4 regions of the Undibacterium sp. GrIS 1.8 genome follow, and region 1 is predicted to be linked to each of the others. Evidence: predicted binding sites of a transcription regulator. Region 1 holds the regulator's gene; each other region holds the start of a gene.

Region 1 (7,336 bases):
CAGCACTTGCGCCAGACCCAGCCCGAACACAGTTCTGCGCATCGACATCAGTTTTGAGCGCGAAAACTCCAGCCCAATGGAAAACATTAAAAACACGACGCCAAATTCGGCCAGCTCATGCGTGGCCGCACTATCTTCTGCCAGCCCCAGACCAAACGGGCCGATCAAAATACCGACCACCAGATAACCCAGCATCGGAGGCAATTGCAGCATACGGAAAGCGACGACACCTAGAACGGAGGCGGCGAGTAAGAGGAGGGTAGTGTCAAGTGCGGTCATGCAAGCATTATTGCTTAGATGATCAAAAAAACGAACAATATTCACTGGCAAGCAACATATGCAAGCTTATGCAAACTGGCAGAGTTTTTGCTTAGCCAATTTCGTTTATACTCTCGGGATGAGCTCTATTAACTTTATCCCCACCCAAACTCCGGCGGACGTGTCGTCTAAGCTTTCTTCTAAACTTTCGACCAGCCTTGCGCCTGACGAAACCTTTGCCCGTCGTGCTTTGCTATTGGCAAGCGAGACTTTGCAGATCGAAGCAGACGCAATCAAGGTTCTGCAATCCCGACTTTCCGACGATTACGCGGCATTTGCCCTGGCTACTGATCTGCTACTGCACTGCCAGGGGCGGGTAGTTGTTTCTGGTATTGGCAAATCGGGCCATATTGCCCGTAAGATCGCTGCGACTTTCGCATCGACTGGAACGCCTGCTTTGTTTGTACATGCCGCCGAAGCTGCACACGGCGACTTAGGTATGGTGACGCCCCAAGATGTATTTATTGGTATCTCTTATTCAGGCGAAGCGTCGGAATTGATCGCGATTGCCCCTATCATCAAACGCCTAGGTGTCAAACTGATTACCTTGACTGGCAATCCGGTGTCGGGTTTGGCAAAACTGGCCGACGTGCATTTAAATGTGCATGTCGACAAAGAAGCTTGTCCGCTTAACCTCGCACCAACGGCCAGTACGACAGTCACACTGGCACTGGGCGATGCACTTGCTGTTGCGGTCTTGGATGCACGTGGTTTCCGTGAAGAAGATTTCGCCCGCTCCCACCCCGGTGGCGCGCTCGGTCGCCGTTTGTTGACACATGTCCGCGATGTGATGCGTAGCGGCGACGATATTCCTCAAGTGACGCCTGACACTAAGTTGACCGTTGCGCTGATGGAAATTACCAAAAAAGGCATGGCGATGACAGCCGTAGTCGATCATGAGCAGCGGGTAATCGGCGTATTTACCGATGGTGATTTACGTCGTTTGATGGAAAGTGTTCAGGACTTTACTAAAATTGTGATCGCGGATGTGATGCATAAAAATCCACGCAGCATTCGTGCGGAGCAGTTGGCAGTTGAAGCGGTTGAGGTAATGGAAACCCATAGAATTAATCAATTGTTGGTAGCGGATGAACATGGCAAATTAGTCGGCGCTCTGCATATTCATGACCTGACCCGCGCTAAGGTGATTTGATGACTGCAACGACAATGTTGAATTCAAATGCAGTTGCCAAGGCAGCTCAAGTCCAATTAATGATTTTTGATGTAGACGGTATTTTGACCAGTGGTAGCCTGCATTTTGGCCCTGATGGCGAAATGATGAAAAGCTTTAATGTGCTGGATGGTCAGGGAATTCGTTTGCTGCAACAAGCCGGTATTCAGACTGCCATCATCAGTGCGCGTCAGTCGCCTATTGTGGCGCGTCGTGCAGCAGATTTGGGGATTGTTCATTTGCGCCAGGGTATTCATGACAAACGGTCTGCTTTTCAAGAATTATGCGCTGAGTTGAAGGTCGAAGCAGAGCATTGCGGCTTTATCGGTGATGATGTAATTGACTTGCCGGTATTATCGCGGGTTGGTTTTGCCGCCAGCGTACCGAATGGACATGCCGAGGTACGTTGCCGTGTTGATTACATCACGCAGGTGAGTGGTGGCAATGGTGCGGTACGCGAAGTTTGTGATTTTATTTTGCGGGCGCAAGGTAAATACGACCAGGCCTTAGCGCCTTTTCTACTATGAAGTATATTTTTTCTGCAGATCGTTTCCGCGTCTGGGTAGGCATTATTATGCTCGGCGTAATTGCGATGGGTAGCTTTTGGGTGCTGCAAGTTTTACGCAAAAGTGATGAAGAAGGAAATATGCGCAGTGCTGCTCGTACCGATCCTGATTACTATGTGGAAAATTTTAATTTCATCCGTTTGTCGAACAAAGGACAGGCGAATTTTCATGTCACCGGTAGCCGGCTCACTCATAACCCGCAATATGATAATTTTGAAATTACACAACCCCGTATTAATAGTTTTGATAAAGATAAAACTCCTGTAACAGTACGTGCTGATCGCGGACTGGTAGAGCAAAAAACTGCACAACTTAGCGAGCAAGCTAAAGCACAAGTTGAGATTAATACCCAAAGTGACGAGATTCATCTGTATGACAATGTTCAGGTAGTAAGGCCTGAGAGTGATACTACAAAATACATGCAGTTAAATACCGATTATCTATTGTTGTTACCCGATCTGAATACGATGAAAACAGATCATCCCGTGACCTTGTATTCACAAAATTCAGAAACACATGCAGTTGGAATGACGGCGAATAATGAGACACAAGAGACTCAGTTACTAAGTCAGGTTCACATGCATTTTACTAAGCCAGGTGCGAAGTCAGGCACGAAGCAAAAAACATCTAATTAATCAAAATGGAGAGCAAGTAATGAGCTTCCACAATAAACAATTCAAGCATCTGATCGGCGGCTTTTTATGTGCTGTCAGTGCAGTAGTTTTACATTCGGCGGCATTTGCTGAAAAAGCGGATGCCGATAAGCCGACAGAAATTACCGCAGATCATTCTATTTCCGAAGGGAAGAAAAACGTATCTACCATCACGGGGAATGTCGTTTTGACCCGAGGTACCTTGTTAGTCAAAGCCGAGCGCGCTGTCGTGACAACCGCACAAGATGGAACGCAGAGTGCTGTTCTCTATGCTGTTGCGGGCGGCAAAGTATTTTTCCGTCAAAAGCGTGACGGCGGTCCAGACTTATGGGTAGAAGGTGTAGCAGACCGGGTCGAATATGACACCAGGACAGAATTAGTAAAATTTATTTCTAAGGCTGACGTGAAATATCTTGAAGGTAAAACCGTCACACAGGAACAGCAGGGCGACTTTTTATCCTACGACAGTCTTAGCGATGTATTCGTGGCGACTAATAATACGTCTGGAAAATCTGTTGACGGTGGCGGACGTGTGACGTTAATTTTGGCTCCAAAATCCGACAAAAAAGTCAAAGAATAAGATGAGTACATTATTAGTTAAGGGTTTGCAAAAGCGCTATGGCGCGCGGCAAGTCGTCCGTGACGTGTCGTTGGAAGTAAAGAGCGGTGAAGTGGTCGGTTTGCTAGGTCCGAACGGCGCTGGCAAGACTACATCGTTTTATATGATTGTTGGACTGGTACCCTCTGATGCCGGTGAGATCAATATTGATGGTGTTGATATCTCGCGCTTACCCATACACAAACGTGCAACCTTGGGCTTATCTTATTTGCCGCAAGAGGCCTCGGTATTTCGTAAGCTGTCTGTAGAAGACAATATCCGTGCAGTTCTTGAATTACAAAAAGATGAAAACGATCAATTTCTGAGTAAAAAGAAAATTGAAAAACGTTTAGACACCTTGCTGGCCGAATTGCAGATTGACGGCATTCGTGAAAATCAGGCTTTATCCTTGTCGGGTGGTGAACGTCGCAGGGTAGAGATCGCCAGAGCATTGGCAACCAATCCTCGTTTCGTGTTGTTGGATGAGCCTTTTGCAGGCGTCGATCCGATTGCCGTCATTGAGATCCAACGGATTGTGCGCTTCCTTAAAAACCGGGGTATCGGCGTTCTGATCACAGATCACAATGTACGCGAAACTCTTGGCATTTGTGACCATGCCTACATCATTAATCAGGGCGCTGTGTTGGCGACTGGTAAGCCAGACGATATCATTAAAGACGAATCGGTTCGCCGAGTTTATCTGGGAGAGCATTTCCGCATGTAGCGGGAAGCCATACGATGATGAAGCAAAGCCTGCAACTCCGCACGTCCCAGCATTTGGCCTTAACGCCCCAATTGCAGCAATCGATACGTTTGCTGCAATTGTCCACGCTGGAGCTACATCAAGAGTTAGAAAATCTACTTTCCGACAATCCCATGTTGGAGCGGGTAGATGATCCTATGGATAATGCAGTGCGCTTGCTGGCCGACGGCGCCATCAGTGCGACTACGAATAATTCTGAAACTGAATTCGCCGCGCCAGAAATGAATGGCGATGCAGCTACTGCAAGTGCCAGTACTGAAAATGCCGAGCTTAGCGAAGTCGCTGCCTCTGCCGATAGCACCAGCGCGAATGAAGAAGAGTGGAGCTTTGATGATGTTCCTCAAGGCAGCAAATCGTCAGAAGAAGATGACGGACGTCCGCAGTTAGAAGCAGCACAAACTAGCCTCAGAGATCACTTGTTGGAGCAGATGCGATTGAACATTCGCGAGCCCCGTGATCGTGCTCTGATTGAGCTGATGATTGATGCCTTGGATACCAATGGCTATTTGATGGAAACGCTTGAAGAAATTCATGCCAGCTTGCCATTGGAATTATGTGTTGAGCCGGAAGAATTATCCTTTGCGCTGAACATGTTGCAGAACTTTGACCCTAGCGGTGTCGGTGCCAGAAATGTATCCGAATGTCTGGCCTTGCAGATTAAACGTTTTCCTAAAATTCCTTTTGTGACGCGTCGGCTGGCGCAAAAAATTGTTGAGAGCCACATCACTTTATTCGCTCAAAGAGATTTTAATAAGTTGAAGAAAATCCTTAATTGTGATGACGAGGATTTACGCGAAGCGCAAGTGGTTATTCGTCAATGTAACCCCAAACCGGGTGCTGAATTTGCCGTGGCGGCTTCAGATTATGTCGTGCCGGATGTGATAGTCAGAAAGACAGTGAACGGCTGGCAAGTATTACTCAATCAAGATGTGATGCCAAAGCTACGTGTTAATAGTATGTACGCCAGCATCATGAAGCAAAATCGGGGTGACGGTACGCTAGGTTCCCAATTGCAAGAGGCGCGCTGGCTAATCAAAAATATGCGGCAACGCTTTGATACGATTTTGCGGGTTTCACAAGCGATAGTTGAAAGACAACGTAATTTTTTCACGCACGGTGCCGTTGCAATGCGACCACTTGTGTTGCGCGAAATTGCTGATACACTGGGTTTACACGAGAGCACTATTTCTCGTGTAACGACGCAAAAATACATGCTGACCCCGCATGGTATGTTTGAGTTGAAATATTTCTTCGGTAGCCATGTCGCGACGGAAGCAGGGGGGGAAGCATCATCCACCGCGATACGTGCACTCATCAAGCAGTTGATAGGAGCAGAAGACCAGAAAATCCCACTCTCTGACAGCAAGATTGCAGACATGCTGGGAGAACAAGGCATGGTAATTGCGCGACGCACAGTCGCCAAATATCGCGAGGCCTTGAAAATCCCGCCAGTAAGCCTGCGCAAATCTTTGTAACTTGTTCTTGAAATATCCTCGTGTGTTGCTATATATAATTTAGCTCAATAAATAATTTAAGTATTAGTCTGCCAATTCATCGTCTGATTAAATTTACATTAATTGAGTTAAGACAAAATGTTTGTAACAAGTAAGATTACCAAGGAGCGTAGTATGAATCTCACCATCAGTGGACATCACCTCGAAGTAACTCCTGCAATTCGTGAACATGTGCAAAATAAGCTTGAACGTATCAGGCGGCATTTCGATCAAGTAATTGATATCGCCGTCATCCTGACCGTGGACAAGCTCAAAGAAAAGGAAAAACGCCATAAAGCAGACATTAATCTGCACATCAGTGGCAAAGATATTCATGTTGAAAGCCTGGCACAAGATCTCTACGCCGCCATCGACACTCTCATCGACAAACTGGACCGACAAGTCATTAAACATAAAGACAAAATCCAAAATCATCAACATGACGCGATCAAACACATACCCGATCCGACGCCAGTGTAAGCAGATGACTTAGTCGCTTTTTCGATTAGAAAATAGCAAAAAAGGACGCAATCCGGCGTCCTTTTTTTGTTTACGTAACACTTGATTTTTTTGCGAAGATTATGCGCTGATATAAATATACTCCCATATTATTTTTATAAATATGGCTTATTGTCCAGTAATTACATGGACAACTAAAATATACCTGGGGAGAGTATTTATATTGGGTACTGGAGAAATAAGCGACACTCGTAGCTATTCATTTCTTTAAGCCGCACAGATTAGCTTGTACGCATTTAAATTTAACCTCAATACCCTAAAGTTTTTCCGTCGGGATTGCGCGGATCTGAATAACCATCAAATCCCTGATTGCTCATTTGTATCGTTTGTGTGCGCCCCATAGTCGGTGACAATCTCAGATGCTGACCTTTTTGCTCCAGTATGTTTAAGGTATCGATAGTGATCCCTTTTTCTACGCGCAATTGATCTGGCATCCATTGATGATGAATGCGAGGCGCAATGCTGGCTTCGGCAATATTCATATCATGGTCAATCACATTCATAATAATTTGCAAACTGGTGGTGATAATCCGGCTACCCCCCGGGCTGCCTGTGGTCAGAAATGGTCGTCCGTCTTTTAAAATAATTGTCGGTGACATTGAGCTGAGCGGGCGCTTGTATGCCGCAATCGCATTGGCATCGCCACCAAGTAATCCAAACGCGTTGGGAGCACCCGCTTTTACGGAGAAATCATCCATTTCATTATTTAAGGTAATGCCGGTGCCGCTAGCAACGATGCCGCTACCAAAATTCAGATTCAGCGTGTAGGTAGTTGCGACGACGTTACCATACTGATCTGCTGTAGCAAAATGGGTAGTTTGATCACTTTCGTAAGGCGCTAGTTTACCGGGCTTGATTTGATCGGACGGCGTTGCATGTTCTGGATTAATTTTCTTTGATAACTCATCAGCATAGGCGCGTGATGTCAGTGCTTTAATCGGTACTTTGACAAAATCGGGATCGCCCAAATATTCAGAACGATCGGCATAAGCGAGCTTCATGGTCTCCGCCATCAGGTGTAAGTTTTGTGCGCTATTACTGCCTTGTTCTTTAATCGGAAAGTGTTCAAGAATATGCAACATTTGTACGATGTGTACGCCGCCTGAGCTGGGTGGCGGCATGGCCACGATTTCATAGCCGCGATAACTACCTTTGACGGGTTCGCGCTCGACGACCTTATAATTTTTCATATCTTCTGCGCTGATGATGCCTTCATGCTGCGCCATTTCTGCAACAATTTTCTTTGCGATGGCGC
Region 2 (7,336 bases), on a different contig from region 1:
GATTGAGTAGTTTATGGAGAAGTCGTCTAGTTTCAGCAGATTGATCGTTAGCTTGTTGTTGTGCAACAGCGATAATCGAGTATAAGCGAGAACGTCGTTTCTTGTGAACGACTGTTCTATTTTTCCTGCTGCCGCATACGGTTGGGGTGCTGCCTGACTCGCCGTCTGTCGTTTTTATTACGTAAAAACGCTCAGAAATGGGAAGTTTATGTGTGGCAAGCGCGCTATTCATAGGCAAATTGCAAGGTAATCAGCTAAAATGCTGCTTTGGATTAACCCGCCCTTTCGATCATTCACTCCTCGATAATATGAAAAAATTGTTCACACAGTTGTTCGCAATTCTCACCCTGGTGAGTGTTGCCCAGGCTGCTTCTGCGGCAGATGTGGTTGGCAATGCCAAGGCCGCTGAAAATAAAGTCGCTATGTGTATTGGTTGCCACGCTATTGCTGGTTATAAGGCAACTTATCCTGAAGTTTTCCAAGTGCCGATGATTGGTGGTCAATCTGCCAAGTACATCGAAAGTGCGTTGCAAGCGTATCGCAAAGGCGACCGCAAGCATCCAACGATGCGCGGTATCGCTGGCAGCATGTCTGATCAAGATATTGCTGATTTGGCGGCTTATTACTCAATGCAAAAATAAGTATAAAAATAAGAATAGGAGCCATCATGAAAAAATTCACATTATCGGTTTTGTTGTTGTCTGCGATTTCAGCTATGTCAGCTAGCGCTTTTGCCGGTGGCGATATTGCTGCAGGTAAAGCTGCTACAGAGAAAGCAGCATGTTTTGCATGCCACGGTAAAGATTACAACTCGCCAATCGATCCAACTTATCCAAAACTGGCCGGTCAGCATCAGGATTACATCGCACATGCGTTGAAGGCATATCAGCATGGCGTGAACGCACCGAATGGTCGTGGCAATGCGATCATGGGCGGACAAGCCAAAGCCTTGTCTAATACCGATATCGAAAATATCTCCGCATATCTGAGTAGCTTGCCTGGTAGCCTCGTGATGAAGAAATAAGCATCGTCTGTTTGCTTGATGCGAAAAAAAAGCCACGGTCGTCGTGGCTTTTTTTATGTGAGATAGGATCAGCGTGCGCGTTGATTTAAAGCGTCGATATACGCCGCACCGTCGGGCGGCATACCTGTGCGTTGCGAGGTCCAGATCATTTCGCCCAGACACTCCATGATCTGATGATGGGCGTCGTGTTCGGAGTTGGTTTTTTGCGCCAGACGCTGAAACGCAAACCGCACGCCTGCAGGTTGATCTACTGAGATTTGTTCGCTGATCGTTAAGTGCATGGATAAATGCAAAAACGGATTCGTTTGTCCTTGCGTGACGCTGTAATCGGCGGCCAAGGCAGAGTCTAGGTCGCTGAAGACATTGTGGTATTCAGGATGCTGATTGATCCAGTCGGCGGCAATACTTTCGAGCGGGGTTAAAATTTCTCTTGCTTGAGATTTGCGGTAAGTTTCACAAAAAAAGCGGCGTACATCATCTTGGCTTGGGGTGAACATGGCTGGCAGTAAAATCAGGAATGTCCGTATTGTACGATTATTTGAGTTTGTCGAATTGTCGGTTGGCTTAGAGTATGATTTAGAGCCTTAACTCCGAGCCTTAATTCAGAGCCTTAACTCAAAACCTCAATTCAAAGCCTAACTTGAGAACCAGATTTATAACTTACTTGTCTCACTTAATTGCCTCAATCACGCATCTCAATTAAGTCATCCCTTTGTATATCTAAACAGGAGAAACACCATGCTGACAACAGAACATCTGGACACCTTATTTACCAAAGCCCGCACCCATAATGAGTGGTTGGATAAGCCGGTTAGCGACGCTCAATTGCAGCAGATTTATGATTTGATGAAATGGGGCTCGACCTCGGCAAACTGCTCACCGGCACGGGTGGTTTTTGTGAAAAGCGCAGAAGAAAAAGTCAAGTTGCTCGCTTGTATGGCACCGGGTAATGTTGATAAAACTAAGGCCGCACCAGTGACCGCCATCATCGGGATGGACATGGCGTTTTATGAGCAATTGCCAAAGTTATTTCCGCACGCAGATGCACGGTCTTGGTTTGTTGGTAATCAGGGATTGATTGATGCGACTGCGTTTCGCAACTCGTCTTTACAAGGCGCTTATCTGATGCTGGCGGCACGGGCAATTGGTTTAGACTGCGGCCCGATGTCGGGTTTTGATCCGGATAAAGTCAATGCGACCTTCTTCGCTGGGACCGAGGTCAAGGCCAATTTCATTTGCAATCTTGGCTATGGCGATATGGCAAAAGTATTCCCACGGTCGCCACGTCTGGATTTTGATGAGGCTTGCAAGATCGTTTAAAGAGTCGGTTGGTGTGGCAAATATCACCGTCGTTACGGGATAGTGAAAAAGGCGCAGGCGGCACAATACTAATGTGTTACCTGTGCTTTTTTATCTCTGGGAATTGAAATACTCTCTATTAGTATATTTTAATCGTCAATGGAATCATTGGGTAATTAAGGGTTTTTATTAGAATTGATGGGGAGTATATGAAAAATAGGCTATCTTCGGATTGTTTAGCCCGGACTTCTTATGGCTCCAAGTAGGGCGTATTTTGTGTTCCTTTACGCCCCTTTTGGCTGCGGCGTCTTTTGTTTGTAGTCGCATAAATCAGCAATCATGCAGTTCCAGCATTTAGGCGTGCGCGCCAGGCAGGTATAACGGCCATGCAAAATCAACCAGTGATGCGCATCGAGCTTGAATTCTGCCGGAACAAATTTGAGTAATTTTTCTTCGACAATATCGACGTTTTTACCTGGCGCAATGCCAGTACGATTACTCACGCGGAAGATGTGCGTATCTACCGCAATTGTGGGCTCACCAAAAGCGGTATTCATCACGACATTCGCCGTTTTTCTGCCGACGCCTGGCAATGCCTCTAATGCAGCACGTTCTTTTGGTACTTCACTGCCATGTTGCTCAATCAGGATGCGGCAGGTGGCGATCACATTTTTAGCTTTGGTGCGAAACAAACCGATGGTCTGAATGTAGGGGATCAGACCATCGACATCTAGCGCCAATATTTTTTCTGGCGTATTCGCGACCGGATACAGCTTGCGCGTGGCCTTGTTGACCGACACATCGGTGGCTTGCGCCGACAACAGCACGGCAATCAAGAGTTCAAACGGACTGGTGTATTCCAGTTCGGTGGTTGGATGCGGATTTTGCTCTTTGAAACGGCTAAAAATGATCTGGCGTTTGGCTGCGTTCATGTCGGTTCTGGATTTATGTTTTGATCTGAGTTTAGGACTTAGTTTAGGACTTAGTTTGTCTCTAGCTTTTTAAGCCGCGCGCGTTCTATCGCAGCGGTGATGATGGCTTTTTTGCGATCACGATCAGCGATTTGTTCGGGAGTTAACGCGGGTTCGTCCATCAAGGCATTTAATTTGGTCGTTGCTTTGGCGGCGAGTCTGTCGTCGTTTTCTTGTTGTTCTTTTTTGAGTCTAGCCTGACGAAAGTGATAGGCCTCGCGTGCCTGATCCGCCTGTTCTGACGACCATGCATCCCAGCCTGTCTTGCCTGGCGTAAGCTCGACCATGCTGATGCAATCAACCGGGCAGGGCGCAACGCACAGGTCACATCCGGTACATAGCATAGGCAATACTGTGTGCATCTGTTTGGCCGCGCCCATGATGGCGTCGACGGGGCAAGCTTGGATGCAGAGCGTGCAGCCGATGCAATAGGCTTCATCTATCAAGGCGACAGGTCGTGGTCTTTCATGTCCGTGGCTGACGTCTAGCGCGATCACGGGCTTACCGAGTAAGTTTGCCAAGCGCCGTATGCCTTCTTGACCACCGGGTGGGCATTGATTGTAATTGGCGCTGCCATTGGCGATCGCCTCGGCATAGGGGCGGCATGCGGGGTAGCCGCACTTAGTACACTGAGTTTGCGGCAGTAAGTCTTCAATCTGATCGGCGAGTGTGTGTAGCATTTCTGATTTATCTAAGGCAGAGGCGATCATTATCCTAGATAACTCGGCTGCGCTGGTGGATTGATGCGCATTGCTGGAATTGTACGATTTGGACGCGATGAAAATGCATCTTGACTGGTTGTCGAAAACTTTTACATCTCAAGAAATTAAAGACTTTTTTCTGAAAAGATTGAGATTTTGAATAATTTTTATCGATCATTTATAAATTGAAATAAAAATAGAAATTGCCCAAGAGAATAATTGAATCTCAAGCAAAGGTCTTTTAGAATCCAAAAAACTGAACCATGTCCTTGGAGAGCTAAGCCAGGCAACGGTTGTTAGATATTTTCGAATCCCACTCGCAGAAAAAAATAAGGCGGGGTTATGTACTGCCAGGATTTGCGAGAGTGTCGCAGGCAATATTTTGATGAAAAGCTTTTACAGAAGAAAAAATGGTACAAAAATTGCGTTGCCTCCATAGTCTTTTCGTATTTCATCCATTTGTTGTTCATTTGCCTAATTAACCAGTTGATCGCTTTATCTAATATTTGAAATGGGAGCTTTAATGAAACTTAAATCTTTATTTGCCGCTTTGTGTATTAGCGTCGGATTTGCCAGTTCTGCATTGGCTGTTCCTACCACCTATACCAACATAGGTACACAGAACCCGATTTTGTATACTTTCGTCGCTACTTCGGCGGGTGATGTAATGGCGTATTTTGCAGGTTCTACTGCTGGTTATACCAACACACTCAGCTTGTTGGTCAACGGCGTTGATACCGGTATCTTTGGCTTGAATAATCACACGTCTAACTACGGCGACTTGCTGAATTTCGGCGCTGTCAATGCGGGTGATAATTTAGTATTTCGTTTGAATGTGCTAAACAATGGCGATACTTGGTATTCGCAAAAATCGTCTAACTCTGATGGCGTAAATCATGTTTACTCCAACTCTTATGGCGGCGATGCGTTTGTTCCTGCTGCGGTTTATGTCGCTTTTGAAGATTTACGTAACGGTGGCGATTTTAATTACAACGACGAAAACTTTGTTTTTACCAATGTCAGCAACGTGTCTAACGATGTTCCACTGCCAGCAACACCATTGCTGCTTGGTTTAGGTATGGGCATTCTGGCCTTGGTTGCCAAGCGTCGTAAGCAAGTATAGGCGTAGGAGCGGTGTGGAGGTAGCTTAGAGGTTCCCAAACGGTTGTGAGGGATTTTTCTGAGGAGCTATAGCGATAAAATTTGTGATTCGCTTTAGCGAGTTTGCAGTCACCCGAGAATAAAAAAGCTAGATGCATTGCATCTAGCTTTTTTTATTGGCGCAGCATAAGTCTTTGCTTACTTATGATGGATTGATGATCTAAGTTACTTCTTTTTTGCATCCGGTTTTTGTTTGGCAATGATCAGATCTTTGATGCTGTTATACGCATCCGCCGGCAAAATCTTTTTGTTCAACAAATCATCTTTACCGTTATACGGGCGACCTTTGATGATTGCATCAGAACGTGCATCGCCAATCTTAGGCAATTCGGACAATTCTTTTTTAGTCGCACTATTGATATCCAACAGCTCCACCTTGGCCGAGGCCGATACCGTAGCTGACGCAGACGCAGATGCAGAGGCTTTTTTAGGCTCGTCTTTGGCTTGGGCTGTGCTGATGATGAATAAGGATGAGGCGACTAGCAGTATTGATTTCAACAGTTTGTTCATGATTACCCTTTGTATGATGCCCAGTCTAGTAGTCTGGGTAGTTATTAATTTCTAAAATAACGATATAAAACAAGCGAGGAAAAACCAAATTACAGTACAAACCAGGAATAGCTGCTAGAAGGCTATCATATTATTGTGTTTGCACTGCTGAATTAATCACCACTGGGGTAACGGGTAAATTAGTGAAACTACCGCTGGTCGTCGTTGGAACCGTACTAATCTGATCCATGATAGTAAGCCCGGTCACAATCTTGCCGAAGACGGCATAACCCGGATTAGTGGCGTTGCTGTAATCCAATGTCGTGTTATCTACGACGTTAAAATAAAACTGAGATGTCGCAGAATTTGCCACAGAGGTACGCGCCATGCCGATACTGCCACGAAGATTACTTAAGCCATTGTTGGATTCCAGCGCAATGGCGGCTAATGTCGCAGGTTGTTGTAAATCGCTAGTGTAGCCGCCGCCCTGAACGACAAAATTGCTGACCACTCGATGGAAAATCTTATTCACATAAAAGCCACTTTCTACATATTGTAAAAAGTTGTCGACCGTGATCGGCGCTTTGGCCGGGTTAAGCTCAATCACAATCGTACCCATTGACGTCAGCATTGTGACTTGCGGTTGTGCAGCCAGAGGAATGGTTAAACTACCGGAGTAAAGTGATGATCCGTTGCCCGCCGTGATGGACACCGCTACCGTTCCGACCGCAACGATTTTGCAAGTGAATACTCGTTGCGTTGCGCTGCCTCCGGCGACTTCGGTAATCGTCAGGCATGCTGGATTGGAGATGTTAATGCCTTGGTCGAGATTTTGACCTTTGATGGTCATATTGCTGGTCTTGCGATACACCAGTTGATCTGTCGTGACACTGGTAATTGATACCGTTGGAGTGTTGCTAGCAGAGTCGCTACCGCCCCCACCACAAGCAGTAAGTAGGCTAAGGCTTGCGCAAGTAAGAGCGGTCCAGTTGAGCACTTTCAAATTCATCTCCTGAGAAATAATCACATGTTTAAAACGCTGATTATAGCCCGTGAAAGAGGGCGTATTTTCGGGCGCAATACTTTGTTACTTACGTGAAGTATCCACTCTTGATCCACGAAAAAACGAAAGTGATTGCGTCTTTGATTGACGTCGGGCATTGGACGGACGCAACTCAGATCAATCCTTCAAACAATAAAATATCGACTTTTTCACCGGCGGCGATATCGGCTTGATCGTGGTGTAGTACCACCATGCAATTGGCTTCTGACATTGACCGCAGAATTCCTGAGCCTTGTGAGCCGGTGATACTCACTTGTAGCTGTCCATTGGTAGCGACCGAGACGATGCCGCGCTGGTATTCGGTGCGACCAGCGCGCTTGCGCAGAGCGACGCTTGAGATGGCTGGTACCAGCGGTAGCGATGTTGATGATGTTGTTGATGTTGATTCTGCTGCCCCAGCACCCATCATGTGCAACAGTGCGTCGCGGACGAAAAAATAAAAACTGACCATTACTGCAACTGGGTTGCCCGGTAGACCAAACAGATACGCGCCTTTTCCATTAGCCTGATCAGACTTATTTGACTGAATTTTGCCAAATGCCATTGGTCTGCCTGGACGCATAGCGATACTCCAGAAGGCGACATCACCTAATTTTTCCATCATCTGTTTGGTGTAATCCGCTGCGCC
Region 3 (7,336 bases), on a different contig from region 1:
ACGACAGCGGGCACGACCAAAAGCTGGCAGCAATCGATATGGGACTAGGTAATTTCAGCTCAGCACAATTGACAAGCGAATACCAAAATACTTTGGGGCTGAGCAAAGTATTTAATATGGCACCGCTAGATCCGCTCATGGCAGGCGGCATGATGGGCACGGCAACTGACTACGCCCTGTTTCTGCGCAAAATCATGAATAAGGAATTGGTCATCGGCAGCTACCTTGGTGACAATGCGACCTGCACGCTGCCTTCTAACTGCCCGGGCAAAGTCGCTTATTCACCCGTGGTCGCGCTGCAAGAACCCTGGACTTATTCGTACAACCATTGGGTAGAGTCGCAATACGGTAATGGCACCATCGACGCCTATTCCAGCCCGGGCAAATGGGGTTTCTATCCTTGGATTTCTGGCGACAAAAAATACTACGGCATCATTTCCAGACATGATACTGATCCAACCTCGTTCGCCGTATCGGTACTCTGCGGCCGACAAATTCGTAAAGCATTTTTGGGAGACTTGTAATTTTGATGCTGATGCTGATGCTGACGCTGATGCAAACCTCGCCGCGCCGGGGTACGTGTAATCCCAGTGCGGCGCATTCATTTAAGCTACTGTCAACATACTCCCCTTATTTTTTTACAAATATGTCTTATTGTCCAATGATTATATGGACAATAAAAATATACCTATTACCAGTATATTCACATCTTGTACGAGGTCGATCAAGCTGTTCGAGTCTGGCTTGGCATAAACTCCCAGGTTTTGGGCACGTCTCAGGCGCAAACGCCATGGCAATATGATCCAGCAATTACCGTAGAAATATTCTCCGGCTGTTGAGACGATGCAGACTTTGCGCCACAATGCATCCCGCTGACTCAACAACGCCATCATGCCCAACTCTATGCCACCGATCGTCACTGCCGCAGCCCCCGTATCTTCCACATCTACGCCATCGACATTCAAAAAAATACTTCGCTGGTTTTGGCGTATTACCGGTGGCTTGCTGATGCTGATCATCGTACTACTGACGATCCTGATACTCATCAACCTACGAGATGAGCAACTAACTCCGGCGGCACAGGTCTTATTAAAAGAACCAACTTACCTTGTTCCCGATGCGGAAAGTGGATTCTTCATCTTGAGGGCAATTAACGCAGATGCCAGTCTGGATGCTTTTAGCGTCGGTAAAAAACAGGTGCAAGAAGAAGCCGCACGTTATCTTACAGATCCACCCCACCTCACTCAAAACTATACCCCCGATAACTACAAAACATTACCGGCATCTGTTTGGAATGTACGTCGATGTCAGGAGACGTTACAAAGCTGCGTGGAAGAAGATTTACGTAACAGAAAGAAGGTAACGGAACGAATCAAGGCAAATGATTTGCTCCTACAGCGTTATGCACAAATGCGGGCATTGCCCGGCTTTGAAGAAAGAATTATCCCAGCATTCACTGCCGTAGTTCCTTACTATCCCGCACTTACTCACGCAGCAGAATTGCTGATGACGCAAGCTGCGTTAGATATCGCAGACGGAAATATTGAAAAAGGAATCACCAGATTGCAAGAAAATGACCGTTACATGCGTCTGTTTATGAAAAATAGCAGCACTTTGATTTCGAAGATGATAAGTCTGTCGATGATGCGAAAACAAGCCAGAGTAGTTAGCGAACTGGTCAATAAGTATCCCCAACTGGCGCGAGAGCGCGGCGATATATTTAGTACGTTAGTGCGGTCTGTCCAACCTACCGAAATAAATTTTAAAAGTGCGTTTGTAAACGAAGCTCGCTACGTTAATTTCTATCTAGGTATGGCGAGTAAATATTCCAATTCTGCGATTGGCGCAAATGGTGAAAACAGCAGTAGTGACTTACCATTGATGGACGCCTGTGATTATGTTTGTCAATTATTTTTGCATCCCAATGCAACGATCAATGAACTCTCGGCGTACTGGCAACAACAAATAAACACAGCGAATCAATCGGCATCAACCTATACAAAAATCAGAGCCAATCTGGCAGCTAATCATACGACAGAACTACCTGTCCTAAAGCAACTGCATTATGTCTACAATCCCATCGGAAAAATACTAATTGACCTCACCAAATACACACCCGATCCTTATATCAACTACATGGAAAAAGGTGCCGACACTGACGGCTATTTACGTCTGGTCGGTCTGCAAATCAAACTCCGTCAACAGAATATTGCTGAAACCGCTATCGCTGATTTTGTCGCAAAGGCACCGGAGCCTTTCCGCAGCCCTTACGACAGTTCAGCCATGATCTGGAATGCCAAAGACAGGCAATTGGAATTTATCGGACGGCAAGATGCTTCCAGCAATTTGAATCATGGTAAGCGTTTTATCGTCCCACTTGGCTGATCTATACTGGTCGCGTGTACGGGTTTATTTTTAGTCAGATAAAATCAATAAAAACCAGATACTCCCCCTGTAAATTCCAAAAATATTCTTATAAACCAGTAAACATATGGACAACTAAAAATACATGTTGGGAGTATATTCTTATAGCAAGATTAAAGACTCGGCTTATTCGGATTCCCGCACCCGCAAAAAACTAGCAAACTTTGGTAAACCCGTTGAGGTTATATCGCGGTAACGGTAAGTCACCGTGCTGCCCACCGCTGGCGGATTACGCCTTTGCTCATCACTAAAGCCCGTACCTAGCCAGAAACGCACGCCCTCCGGCGTTTGCACTACCAGCGCACCGAGCATGCCCTGATATTTGCCCTTTCCTGGTTCGTGGCTGACGACGATGGCTTCGGCATCTAGCTGCGGTTTTAGTTTGAGTAATACATCTGATCGTCCGGTCTGCCATAGCGCGTCGGCACGATGGAGCATCAAGCCCTCGCCGCCATCACGCACCACTTGATTGAGTTTTTGTTGTAATGCTACCTGATCAGCGACCCGCACTTGTGGCACCACCTGCAACCAGGCAACGCCCGCTTGCGCTACGCTGGCTTGCAGGCTAGCGTAGCGTTGAGCAAAATCGCCCTCACCGTTTGGCAACTCATACAGCTGATAGCTGATTTTTTTCCACTCAGCGTCAACCGGCTCTTGGCACCGTACCGCGGCAGATAACCGGTCAAAACTATGTCGCTCCATCCATAATTCGCCATCAACTGCATGCTTGGGTAAAGCCGCGATAAACCAGGCAGGTGCGTGGATAGCTTTGCCACTGCGAAAACGTAACTGCTGACCGTCCCACAAGGCGCGTACGCCATCGAGTTTTTCGCTCACCAGATACAGTGTGGGATCAAATTTATCTGAATAATTTTGCGCCAGTAAAATGTCCATCCTGGCGACACCAGAATCGGTACCAGCGGTCGTATGATCTGCAGCTAGCGTCTGCGCAAACGGCTACAAAACACCACTGAGCAGTAATAGTACGAATACCCGGCGTAAGGGCGGTAATTGAGATGGATTCATATTAGCCTAGAGGTAGGATTGATAGATATCGACTAATGTTTAGTCAATGCAAACATCAGCCTAGGTTATTATAAAGTTAATTATTTATCAATACCCTGTTTAATAATTGCAAGACACGGCTAACTACGAAGCGTTTTTTTGAAAGAAATGTAATGCAATCCTTGTTCAGATTGATCACCAAGCCATCAATTCGAAGCTTCATTCTTCAGTTTGGCGCTGCGCTACTGATCGGTTTTATGCTGCGTTTTGTGATCCATTTAACGCCTGTCTGGTGGCTGATGTGGATTGCGCCGGTGCCTTTGTTAGTCATCGCTTTGCGCTCCAATAAGCGGGATACTTTCTGGATAACTGCCGTGGCCGCTTCGGTTGGTCTAAGCAGTAATCTGCACTACTACCAGTTGGTTATGCCAGCGCCAATTGCTGTGCTGGTGCTATTGGCACAAAGCTGGCTTTGGGTATTGGTCATCATGACCACGCGGCGTATTGTGCTGCGCTACCAATCATGGTGGACGGTGCTGGTCTATCCCGTGGTGTGGTGTGCCGTGGATACCTTAATGGCGCATTGTTTGCCCGATGGCAATTGGGGCAGTCTTGCTTATTCGCAGACAGAATTTTTACCGATGCTGCAAGTGACTTCCTTGCTTGGTGTGGCAGGCTTATTGTTTTTGCTGGCATTATTTCCATCCGCCATTGCACTTGCTTTTGTGTATGGCAGACGTTTGCATCATGCGCCTTGGGCATACGGGTTAACGACCTTGCTCTTGATCGCCACTTTTACATATGGCGAATTCCGCTTGCAAGCTCCGTCCGGCAAGCAGCAAGTTGTATTTGGATTGGTCAGTATTGACGATGCCATCGGCCTGCAAGCAAGTGCGACCTATGCCGCGAGCATTTGGCAACAATATGATCGACATGTCGCAACACTGGCAGCACAGGGCGCGACGATTATCGTTTTACCAGAGAAAATCGCGATGCTGACGCCTGCCAACGCAGAACAACTGAAACGCTATTTAAGTTCGCTCGCCAAAGCACACCACGTCTGGATAACAGCAGGCAGTGCGATTGACGACGGATCAAGGCGTAGCAATCTGGCCTGGATGTTTTCACCATTAGGCATACTCACCAATAGCTACCAAAAACATCACCTGGCACCACCAGAACGTTATTACGCCACCGGAGTCGACTATCAGACGAAGGTGATCGACGCTACGTTATACGGCCTCGCTATTTGCAAAGACATGCATTTTGCAAGCCTAGGTCGCGCCTATGCTAAGAGAAACGTTGGCGTCATGTTGGTTCCCGCCTGGGACTTTTACTTTGACCAATGGATCGCGTCCAGAATAACGCTCATCCGCGGTGTAGAAAGTGGTTATATCGTTGTGCGCTCCGCACGTGAGGGCTTATTAACCGTGAGTGATGCCTATGGTCGGGTGCTTGCAGAAAAACCTAGTAGTGGCATGCCTGGGCAAACACTGTTGGTCAAAACAAACATAGCTGCGCGCTTAACTACTTTATATTCGATTATCGGTGATCTGTTTGGCTGGCTCTGCGTGCTCTGCCTGGTAGGTATGGCCGCATGGTCAGTAGCAAGCGCATACCTAAGAGCCTATAAAGCACTGCCTAATAGTAATTTGGGTGATGCATCCATTTAAATCAGTGCTGCGCATTGAGCACAACTAACGTCAAACTGAAGATGAAAATATAGTGACAAATTATTATCTATTTGGTTTGTAAATACAAATTAAAAAATCTGCCGAATCTATATATTTAAGGCCTCTGAATATCTGTCGGTTTTTTTTACACTTATTGCAATTCATAAACTTTAATCGATATAAACCCATGAATTAAAACGATATTTTTATTGGCACTAAATTTGCTTATAAGAATCCGTAGTAAGTATATATTTAAATCTAAGGGAAAATCATAATGTCCATAAAAAAATTCGCAGCAATTCTTTGCTTGCTTGGCAGTGCGGTTGCATCTAATGCCAACGCAGCGTTTTACAACCCGTTCGGTCCACAACAAAATGTAACTATGTCCACAATTTTGGATGGTGGCTGGACTGAATGTTATTCCGCAACAATGAGTACATTTGTCGGCAACAGCGCGCAAAACGTTTTATCTCAATGCAGTGGCGGCTATCTGATGATGGCAGGACGCGCGACTGGTAGTGACGTGTTCCAATTGCTGGCAGAAACAACATTTTCTGATGCTACTTTCAATACTGGCACAGGCACACAAAATGTTCACACATCGAATGGTTCTGACTGGTATTTCGCGTCTAACTGGTCATGGGGTTTCACTGATGTAGGCTCTGGCGTATCGTTAAACGAATGTGACGGGAAATCCGGTGCGGATAGAATGTGTCTGCATACAGTTAATGGTGCAGGCGGCTACAGAATCGGTAACAACACAGGCTTGAACGGTTCAACATCTTTCGAAAAAGTTTTCTTCGTTTCCAACGGTGCTAGCCAAGCTGAGGTACCAGAACCAGCAACGATCGCTATGTTTGGTTTAGGTTTGCTTGGTTTAGCAGCAGTACGCCAACGCAGCACAAAAAAATAACAAGCTGGCTTATTTAGTCAATTTGCTTGATGATGCCGTTTAGTGAAAACTAAACGGCATTTTTCTTTTTGGCTCTCAGAGAATAATTAACGCTGCACTTCGCTCTGCGAGCAATGAATCTGCGCTCTCATCATTCTTTATTGCACTTTTTGACCTCCATGCAAGCCACTCCAATGACAACCATTCCAGACTTTCCAGAACATGCCTGGGTTTCCTTAGAAACACCGCAAGATGTGGAGGCATGGATGGATTTGCAAAATCGTGAATTACAAGAAGCCATAGGAACAATTTCTACCTATTCCACAAGTAGCGGTCAGGGTATTGCCTTACGTTTGGCTTTAGGCGGCGATGTGTTTATTCACACCAACTCAGACGGAGATGTTTTATTGGACGTAACACCAGAAGCTGACTGGGTCATTCCTGTAATCAGCGCGGTGACACAGATCACCACGCCAAGCGGGCAAGTCTGGATTTTGCCAGCACATGTGCTGACGCAACTGGTACTGGGCTTGAATAGTTTGATTGTCTCAAGCTGGCTGGTGCTAGGGCATAAGTTCAGAATGAAATAGCCCCCGGCCTGAGATTAGCAAAGCGAAAAAGGTGTAGTTTTTATAACTGCACCCTTTTGAATTTTTGCTACGTTGTTACTGCATTTCGGCTGCGTTACTATTCTGCTGTTAGCGCACTACGCCATCTTTATCAACTTTAACAATACGTGAATTGCTACTGTCGCTGCTACCATTAGTGGCGTTTTGCTTTACATTCACTTCTGCCACACCAGTACCGCTGGCGCTGATCTTGGCGCGTTCTACTAATAAACTGCTGGCGTTTAAATCACCGCTGCCATGCAATTTGGCGCTGAGCAATTTGCCTTGACCAGATAGTTCTACGCTACCGGTGCCGTCCATTACAATTTCAATCTGCTGTGTTTTTATGTCGCTAGCCTCCAGATCGCCAGAACCGAGTAAGTCTATTTTTAATGTATCCGAAACGCTGTTTGATCGCATATTGCCTGTGCCATGACCAGTGAATTGCGCTTTGTCGGATCGTAAATTACTGGCGTCAAAATCACCCGAGCCGTTGACCACAACATCCAGATCGGTGGTTGTGCCATCTAAGGTCAAGCTACCACTGCCGCCCATACGGACTTTGGTACCAGCGGCTTTTAATCCACGAACTTCCATATCGCCAGAGCCGTTAATTTCGGCCGAGAACTGCTTGATATCGCCAGTAATAGAAACATCGCCGGATCCCCGAATCGTGGTATTAACCGCAGCCATCTTCAGGTTGTTCGCATCCAGATCACCGGAACCATTGGTCT
Region 4 (7,336 bases), on a different contig from region 1:
ACGCCCGAATGGAAAACGGCAGTTACTTGGAGCTGCGTCACCGGTAATTCACAAATGGCGATCAATTGGCTGCGCCTGGCGCAACTCACAGGTGAGACATCGTTGATCGCACATGCAAAAAAAGCTAATCGCTTCAATATGAACATACAAAATTTGATTACTGACGATCTGCATGTGCGCGGCGCGATGAAGGGCTCTCATCCGATTAACGGTGGATATATGACGTATCGTTACCCTAATTGGGCGACCAAGTTCTTTATGGATGGATTGATGTTGGAGCAATTGTTCGATAAGGTGAAGAACATCGGGTAACACTTTCTTACAAGTTAGTGAATCAGTCACCAGTAGTATCGCATTAGGTTTATGCCGGTGATGGTAGATTTTTATCTAGTCACTATTAGCCGCTGTTAACTATTATTAACGGATGTTTGAAGCAAGGCGTTGTATTTACTCTGATCAATTTATGTTAGATGTTTTTTTTACTGTTGATGTAGAAATCTGGTGCGGTGGTTGGAAGAATATCGACGCCAAGTTTCCACATGCCTTTCAGCAATATGTGTACGGTCGTACTGCCAAAGGCGAGTACGGTCTGCGCTATAAGCTGCAACAGTTGCGCGATCACGGTTTGTATGGAGTGTTCTTTGTAGAGCCTCTGTTTGCTACTCGTTTTGGATTAGAGCCGCTAGCAGAGATCATCGGACTGATTCAGGAGCATGGGCAAGAAGTGCAATTGCATATGCATCCAGAATGGGTCGATGAGGCCAAGCAAGTCTTACTCATTAATAGTGAACATAAACGCCAGTTCATGCGTCAGTTCTCGCTGGAGGAGCAGACGACCCTGATTGCTAAAGGGATAGAGTTAATCCAGCAGGCTGGCGGCGGACGAGTGAATGCGTTCCGCGCAGGAAGTTTTGGTTTTGATCTGAACACCTTGCACGCGCTAGCCGCGAATCAAATCCCATTTGATAGCAGCTATAACGCCAGCATGATGGGTCTTGAAAGTGGTGTTTTGCCAGGACAAACCCTTAACGATCCAGTCGAATGTGCTGGTGTGATTGAATATCCGATGACGATCTTTAACGACGGTACTGGCGCACCAAGACATGCACAACTCGGTGCCTGTTCTAATCTGGAACTGGAGGGTTTATTGCAACAGGCTTACGACTATCAGCGTAAAAGCTTCGTCATCTTGTCGCATAATTTTGAGTTATTGAACGCCAATCGTGATAATGCCGACCCTATCATGATTAAGCGTTTTCGCCGTTATTGCGAGTTTATGGCCAATAATAAAAGCAGCTTCAATATGCGTGGTTTTCGTGGCTTATCACCAGTGATTTCTGAGTCATCTGCTCAGGCCTTGCATTCTCCACGTTGGAAAACCTTGCACCGCATAGCTGAACAAGTCCTGCGTCGCAGATACTAGTTCTTTCAACCTAAGGTAAGACAAATGGCAGATCAGCATGTGGATTACCTGGATGGTTGGCGTGGCCTTGCGATTATATTTCTTCTGATCGGTCATTTTTTTCCTATCCCCGGTATCAATTTTGGTCGTGTTGGCGTCGACTTCTTTTTTGTCCTCTCTGGTTTTTTGATGTGTCGTCTTTTGTTTATCAAAAATGTACCGATCAAAACCTTTTATCAGCGTCGTATTTCAAGGATATTTCCAGCGCACTTTGCATTTCTTGCTCTGGTCTTGCTGTACTTTTTCTTGACTGGAAAAAATATCAACTGGAGCGAGACGCTGATGGCGAGTCTCTTCATCAATAATTACTTTCCAGGAGAGGTCGGCCATGCCATCATGCCTTTCGGGCATATCTGGTCATTGAGTGTAGAAGAGCATACTTATATTCTGCTGACGCTCATTGCTGTGGCAGTGCGTCAGAAATATATTGATGTACGTTACGCTATTGGCAGCGTTAGCTTGCTATCAGTTGTTTTAGGTGTGCTCTACTGGCAGCATTTCCCTCCCGGTCAATTGGAGTACGAGCTCTGGGCGCATTCTGAAATTTCTGCTTTCGGTATTTTATTCTCTGGTTTGCTGCTGCTGTGTTTGCAGAGAGTCCGTATCCCGACCTTACCCGTGTTTGTCTATCCCGCTTTGATATTGCTTGGCTTGGCATGTTACTGGTGGTCAGTACCGTTGCCTGTCCGGGGTTTTATCGGCGTTGGCTTGTTTGCATTCACATTGAACGCACTTTCGACTGCGCCGGCGATTGTAAAAAAAATCCTGTCATGGACCTTACTTAAGCAAATCGGTTTGTGGTCTTTTTCAATCTATTTATGGCAACAGGTTTTTTATCTGGCACATCACAGAGATGGCTTAGCTACTTGGCTTGCAGTGTGCCTGGCCATATTCTGCGGTATCGCTTCATATTATTTGATTGAAAATCCTATGCGCCATTTTCTGAATAAGCGATGGACCAAATCTGAATGATCTTATGGTTGGATGTATTCAAAAGGCCGACCTGGCTTTGTGCATTGCTTACTATCTGACAAAGGCCTAACATGTTCATTGAACACAATAAAAAGACAAAGATGATTGCGATCTTTGCACATAATGAGTCACAAAAAATTCTTGCCTGTCTGGCGAGTGTTAAGCGCGCCATCTCTAATGACGATCGATGCATCGTCTTGAATAACGGTAGTAGTGACAACACGGGCGATCTGGTTCGCGCATTCATGTTGGACAATCCATTCTGTTCTTTGCAGGAGATCCACGTCGGTGATAAATCCAATGCCTGGAATGTCTTCATCCACGAGCTAGATGCACAAGCAACGCATTACTATTTTTTGGATGGTGATTGCGAATTGTTGCCTGATTCCCTGGACATGTTAGAGCAAGCTTTGACGGATCACCCAGAGGCACATGTTGCGGCGGCCTTACCCGCAGAAGGTATCGGTGTAGCAGATAAAGAATTGTTACTGCGGGACGGTGGCTTGTGCGGCAATCTATATGCTTTGTCAGGTACTTTTGTTACGCAGCTTCGCGCTGGCAATGTGCGTCTTCCCATCGGTTTGATCGGTGATGATTCCTTGATCGGTGCGCTGGCTTATTGGGATTTAAATCCCACCCAGAGCTGGGATATGCGCCGTATCTATATTTGTGAACCTGCGCGTTTTTACTACGAAGCTTTGTCACTATTATCTTGGCGCGATCTGCGCTTGTATTACCGTAGAAAAATCCGCTATAGCTTGCGCTACTTCCAAAATAAATTGATCAAATATCCGCTGAAGTCCAAAGGATTACAGGGCTTGCCTCAGCATATCGATCAGCTTTATGTCGAATATCCAGCCGAATTACGATTACGTTTTCGTGGAATCGACACTTGGTTTGACTGGTTAGCGTTACGGCAGATTAAGATGAGCATCACGCATAGATAGCGAGTTGTCATACGGTTGTTGGAATACGCTTATTTCGACAAATATCAGATACTCCCCATTTTAATATGACAAATAGCCTGATTGTCCATAGATTGATTGGATGATTAAAATATACTAATCAAGAGTATGTTTAAAATGCCACGAAAAATCTTAGCCGTAACATTAAAAATTCTGATTGCTGATCCCGGACTGCTGCGTCACTTCTAGCGACAGGTCGCGCTGAAAGTAAAAAAGATTGCCAGAGCAATCTTTTTTGATACTTGACGAGCTCAGTTGAACTCGTTACTTTGCATTAATTACTTAGCTTGTTTGCGACGTGCCATACCCAAGCCCGCCAGCCCTAAACCTAATAAAGCAACCGAAGCTGGTTCCGGAACACCGTTTGGAGGTGGCGGAGGTGGCGTCACTACGCTCGCATCCAGAACTAAGTTGTCGAATTGATGGTATGGGAAGCCTTGACCCCAGGTAACTGAATCCAGGTCGCTAAAGTTAACGAAGTCAAATGTATGGAAACTGAATTGGTCTGTGAATTGGAATGACTGGGTAACGGTACCGCCGCCATGGACATTACCTGTGAAGGTGATGTTCTCACCACCGTCAAAGGAGTAATAGTTATTCAATGCCGCTAAATCTATCGAATTCAGTGCAAAAGTGTTGCCATCAACTTTACTCAATACCGTTACACCCGAGCCCAAATTGTCATTAAACAAGCTGGCGGAGCCGTAATACCAGGTCATGATTTGGCCGTTGTAGAGGAAGTTTACATCGCCTGTACGTGCAGAATCAAAGCCACCGCTTGGATCTTGTGTCTGGAACAGGAAACCGCTTTCTGTATATGTCTTAGGACTTACGAAGCCTGTACCGTCGGTAGTTAATGAATCAAACCCGATCGTGGTTGCATGGGACTCAACGGACAGTGCTAACGCGGTAGATACGAGCGCCGCGCGAATGAATTTATTTTTCATGACAATAACCCTCAACAAGAAACGATTTTGTATTTCAAGCAAAAATCATACCTTATTACGCAGGCCATTGAAAAATAAGCTTGTTTTGTTAAAAATCGTTAAATTGCATCGGTTTTTTAATAGATGTGTAAAACAATTCGACAGCTATTTCTCCTTTTTTTCTGCTGCAACCAATGATGCTACCTGCTGAAACAAAGCTGGATAATCCGTTATACAACTGGCTTTTTCTTGTTGAATCCGGCGCTGATTCTCTACTGCGTTACTAGCCACAAGCTCAGTACCAAAGATCATCGCACGACTCTGTCCGATTTTATCGGACAGTATGCGTGCCAAGATCAGGTTGCCTAAACTCTGTTTAAAATGCCCAGCCTCCCAATACCATTGGGTCGCTGTTTTTAGGTCATTTTTTTCAGGAATCCGCTCACACTGCTGAGTGCCATATCCGCTGAAATCCCATAGCTTGATATGTACATTTGGATACTTGGCATTGGTTGCTGCAATTTCTTTGATTAACAGTTCTTTCCACTGCTCAAACGCTGGCCACAGACCCGTTTCTTCAAACATCGCCAGTATTTGCGCGTGGTAAGGATAGATGATGATATTGGCGTCCGTTTTATCTTCAGCGATCATGCTTAAAGTCGCACGTAAGCCATCCAATTCTGGCGAGCTGCCGCTGGCCGGAAATACCAAGTCATGTGGTTTTTGACTGAAGGTTTTTGCATATTCCAGCGCTCGTTGCTGGAATATGGCGTAATAGCCTTCTTCCCGTGCGAATTTTTTATATTCCAGCAGGGGATTCATACCACGTGGACTAATCGTTTCTGCCTCTGGATTTTTTTGAATTTCTAAAGTCTTGAGCGCATCGTTGACCGAGGTCAATGAAAACAGTGCATCAAATTGCCATTTAATCCCGTTCACATCATATTGGCTGACAGGTGTGATTACGGCTGGCGGTATAGGCTTGGTGGCATCAACCAGATAATCCAGAAAATCGACGCCTAGCAAGACAAATGCAGGCTTTTGTCCCGAGGTTTTGAAGTAGCTTAAGTCACGCCTTGAGGCACCAATTTTGGTACCAGATAAAGCCATGTTGTAAGCCGACAGACCGGCCTGATGAAAGCCTTGATATTCCGGATTGAGACCATACTCAGCACGAGAATTGCCGAAGATCAGCGCGCTTGCGTTAGTGCGGCGCGCATTGCTCAGTTTGATCTGTTCCTGATAGCGATCTGGTTGTGGTTTGACCGCATTGAACCCAGGCACATCGACGACTCTATACAGACGATAAGGGTCCACTACCACTACCAGTGCAATCGCTGCAGCAATACCCAATAATATGACGATGCAGGTCGAACGTAGAAAACGGACAAATGATGTTTGATCAGACATGTCGTTTCCTTAAAACTGAAAATATAAAAATTCTGCAGGCCGATTGATGAGTAGCAGACTGGCGACCATAATCATCCCCACCCACACTGCCCATTTCCAGCCTGGTGTCCAGCTCATATAACGTTGGATGAAGGCCGGTGCGTTATCTTTGCCGCTTTGATAGTCCAGCGCCGGATCGAATTTATCCATGATCTGCTGCGTATTTGGCAGCAGGAACGCGATGCCGGCCGCGATCAAAACCCAGGTATAGGTTTGTACAAAGCGCGTCCCGCCACCGAGATAAAACGTGATTCCCATTTTTTCTAATACTATTTTTAATCCGCCAAGATGGGAGCCGATGGTTTCTGGCAAGCCGATACCATAGACGTTGAACATGCCTTGAATAATCGAGCTGGCGCGATTGAAATCGGATGCCCTGAAAAAAACCCAAGCGATACAGACCGCGGCAAAAGTTAAGGCAATGCTAAACAACTTCCAGACCAAAGAATTACGAGGTAAACGTGAGGCACTAGCGATACCAACCCAGGCATGATTTAACATCAGATAGACGCCATGTAGCGTGCCCCAAATTACAAAATTCCAGCCTGCGCCATGCCACAGTCCACCCAGCACCATAGTGATAAACAAGTTGCAATAACGTCGCACGGAACCTTTCTTATTGCCACCTAAAGCGATATATAAATAGTCGCGCAAAAACCGCGACAAGGTCATGTGCCAGCGACGCCAAAATTCAATAATATTCACCGACTTATAAGGCGAATTAAAATTCAGCGGCAGCTTGATACCGAACATACGCGATAGTCCAATCGCCATATCGGAATAGCCAGAAAAATCAAAATACAGCTGGAAGGTATACGCCAGCACTCCGCCCCAGGCAATCAGTAGCGATGGGGTATCTGTTTTATCGAAAAAGAAGCTGGCATGCGGCGCCAGACTATCGGCGATCAATACCTTTTTGGCGAGACCCATAGCAAAAATCGATAAGCCAACTGCCATGTTTTTGGGGGACCATTGATAGGTTGCGGCATTACCAAACTGCGGCATCATTTCTTTATGGTGTAACACCGGTCCAGCGATCAAATGAGGGAAGTAAGTGACAAATAAAAGGTAATGTACAAAGCGATATTCTTTGACCTTGCCTTGATAGGTATCGACCAGAAAAGCTATTTGAGTAAAAGTAAAAAACGAAATTCCGATCGGTAAAATGATATGCAGCGCATCGAGTTTAGATCCAGTCAGATAATTGACACTGGAAATATAAAAATCCGCATATTTAAAATAAGCGAGCAGCGCGAGATTGGTAACGACGGCAAAAATTAGCCACGGCTTGGCCTTAGAGTGATCATTGGGATGATTGCGATCCATATGGCCTATGCGCCAGCCAGCCCAATAATTGAATGCGATAGAGCCTAGTAACAAAGGTAGATAGCGATAATCCCACCAGCCATAAAAAAACAGCGAAGCCAATCCTAGCCATCCTGCTGCTAACTGATGGCTACGTTTCGCCAACGCAAAAAATACGATGGCAGTGACTGGCAAAAACAGCAGTAAAAAACTGAAAGAATTAAAAAGCATCGCTTAGAATCATTCTTAAAAATAGG

The links. Region 1 encodes sigma-54, which starts transcription at its own class of promoters, with help from an activator protein. Its sites were predicted from a motif close to TGGCANGNAANCTGCTTT; they were not measured.
Region 2: the regulator sigma-54 is predicted to act here: its motif matches at 4,407-4,424, upstream of AAKU64_RS09900 (DUF4114 domain-containing protein).
Region 3: the regulator sigma-54 is predicted to act here: its motif matches at 5,313-5,330, upstream of AAKU64_RS00550 (PEP-CTERM sorting domain-containing protein).
Region 4: the regulator sigma-54 is predicted to act here: its motif matches at 4,382-4,399, upstream of AAKU64_RS12800 (PEP-CTERM sorting domain-containing protein).

What each region holds. Positions count from the first base shown of each region.
Region 1 is NZ_JBEONQ010000006.1:79,340-86,675, reverse strand. Features, by position in the region: gene AAKU64_RS04425 (cation:proton antiporter domain-containing protein) at 1-279, opposite strand, end outside; gene AAKU64_RS04420 (KpsF/GutQ family sugar-phosphate isomerase) at 398-1,471, shown strand; gene AAKU64_RS04415 (KdsC family phosphatase) at 1,471-2,016, shown strand; gene lptC (LPS export ABC transporter periplasmic protein LptC) at 2,013-2,690, shown strand; gene lptA (lipopolysaccharide transport periplasmic protein LptA) at 2,710-3,288, shown strand; gene lptB (LPS export ABC transporter ATP-binding protein) at 3,290-4,030, shown strand; gene AAKU64_RS04395 (RNA polymerase factor sigma-54) at 4,048-5,544, shown strand; gene hpf (ribosome hibernation-promoting factor, HPF/YfiA family) at 5,698-6,042, shown strand; gene ggt (gamma-glutamyltransferase) at 6,330-7,336, opposite strand, start outside.
Region 2 is NZ_JBEONQ010000017.1:6,671-14,006, forward strand. Features, by position in the region: gene AAKU64_RS09870 (c-type cytochrome) at 309-641, shown strand; gene AAKU64_RS09875 (c-type cytochrome) at 668-1,024, shown strand; gene AAKU64_RS09880 (DUF1841 family protein) at 1,093-1,521, opposite strand; gene AAKU64_RS09885 (malonic semialdehyde reductase) at 1,763-2,344, shown strand; gene nth (endonuclease III) at 2,608-3,255, opposite strand; gene rsxB (electron transport complex subunit RsxB) at 3,306-4,004, opposite strand; gene AAKU64_RS09900 (DUF4114 domain-containing protein) at 4,519-5,118, shown strand; gene AAKU64_RS09905 (ComEA family DNA-binding protein) at 5,322-5,666, opposite strand; gene AAKU64_RS09910 (peptidylprolyl isomerase) at 5,797-6,642, opposite strand; gene moeA (molybdopterin molybdotransferase MoeA) at 6,821-7,336, opposite strand, start outside.
Region 3 is NZ_JBEONQ010000001.1:123,322-130,657, forward strand. Features, by position in the region: gene AAKU64_RS00525 (hypothetical protein) at 1-524, shown strand, start outside; gene AAKU64_RS00530 (hypothetical protein) at 666-1,019, opposite strand; gene AAKU64_RS00535 (hypothetical protein) at 1,009-2,385, shown strand; partial or broken gene AAKU64_RS00540 (DNA ligase) at 2,551-3,327, opposite strand; gene AAKU64_RS00545 (nitrilase-related carbon-nitrogen hydrolase) at 3,603-5,102, shown strand; gene AAKU64_RS00550 (PEP-CTERM sorting domain-containing protein) at 5,377-6,015, shown strand; gene AAKU64_RS00555 (hypothetical protein) at 6,189-6,584, shown strand; gene AAKU64_RS00560 (GIN domain-containing protein) at 6,693-7,336, opposite strand, start outside.
Region 4 is NZ_JBEONQ010000024.1:27,787-35,122, forward strand. Features, by position in the region: gene AAKU64_RS12780 (ulvan lysase-like protein) at 1-312, shown strand, start outside; gene AAKU64_RS12785 (polysaccharide deacetylase family protein) at 464-1,423, shown strand; gene AAKU64_RS12790 (acyltransferase family protein) at 1,448-2,434, shown strand; gene AAKU64_RS12795 (glycosyltransferase family A protein) at 2,506-3,381, shown strand; gene AAKU64_RS12800 (PEP-CTERM sorting domain-containing protein) at 3,678-4,361, opposite strand; gene AAKU64_RS12805 (hypothetical protein) at 4,491-5,735, opposite strand; gene AAKU64_RS12810 (MBOAT family O-acyltransferase) at 5,745-7,310, opposite strand.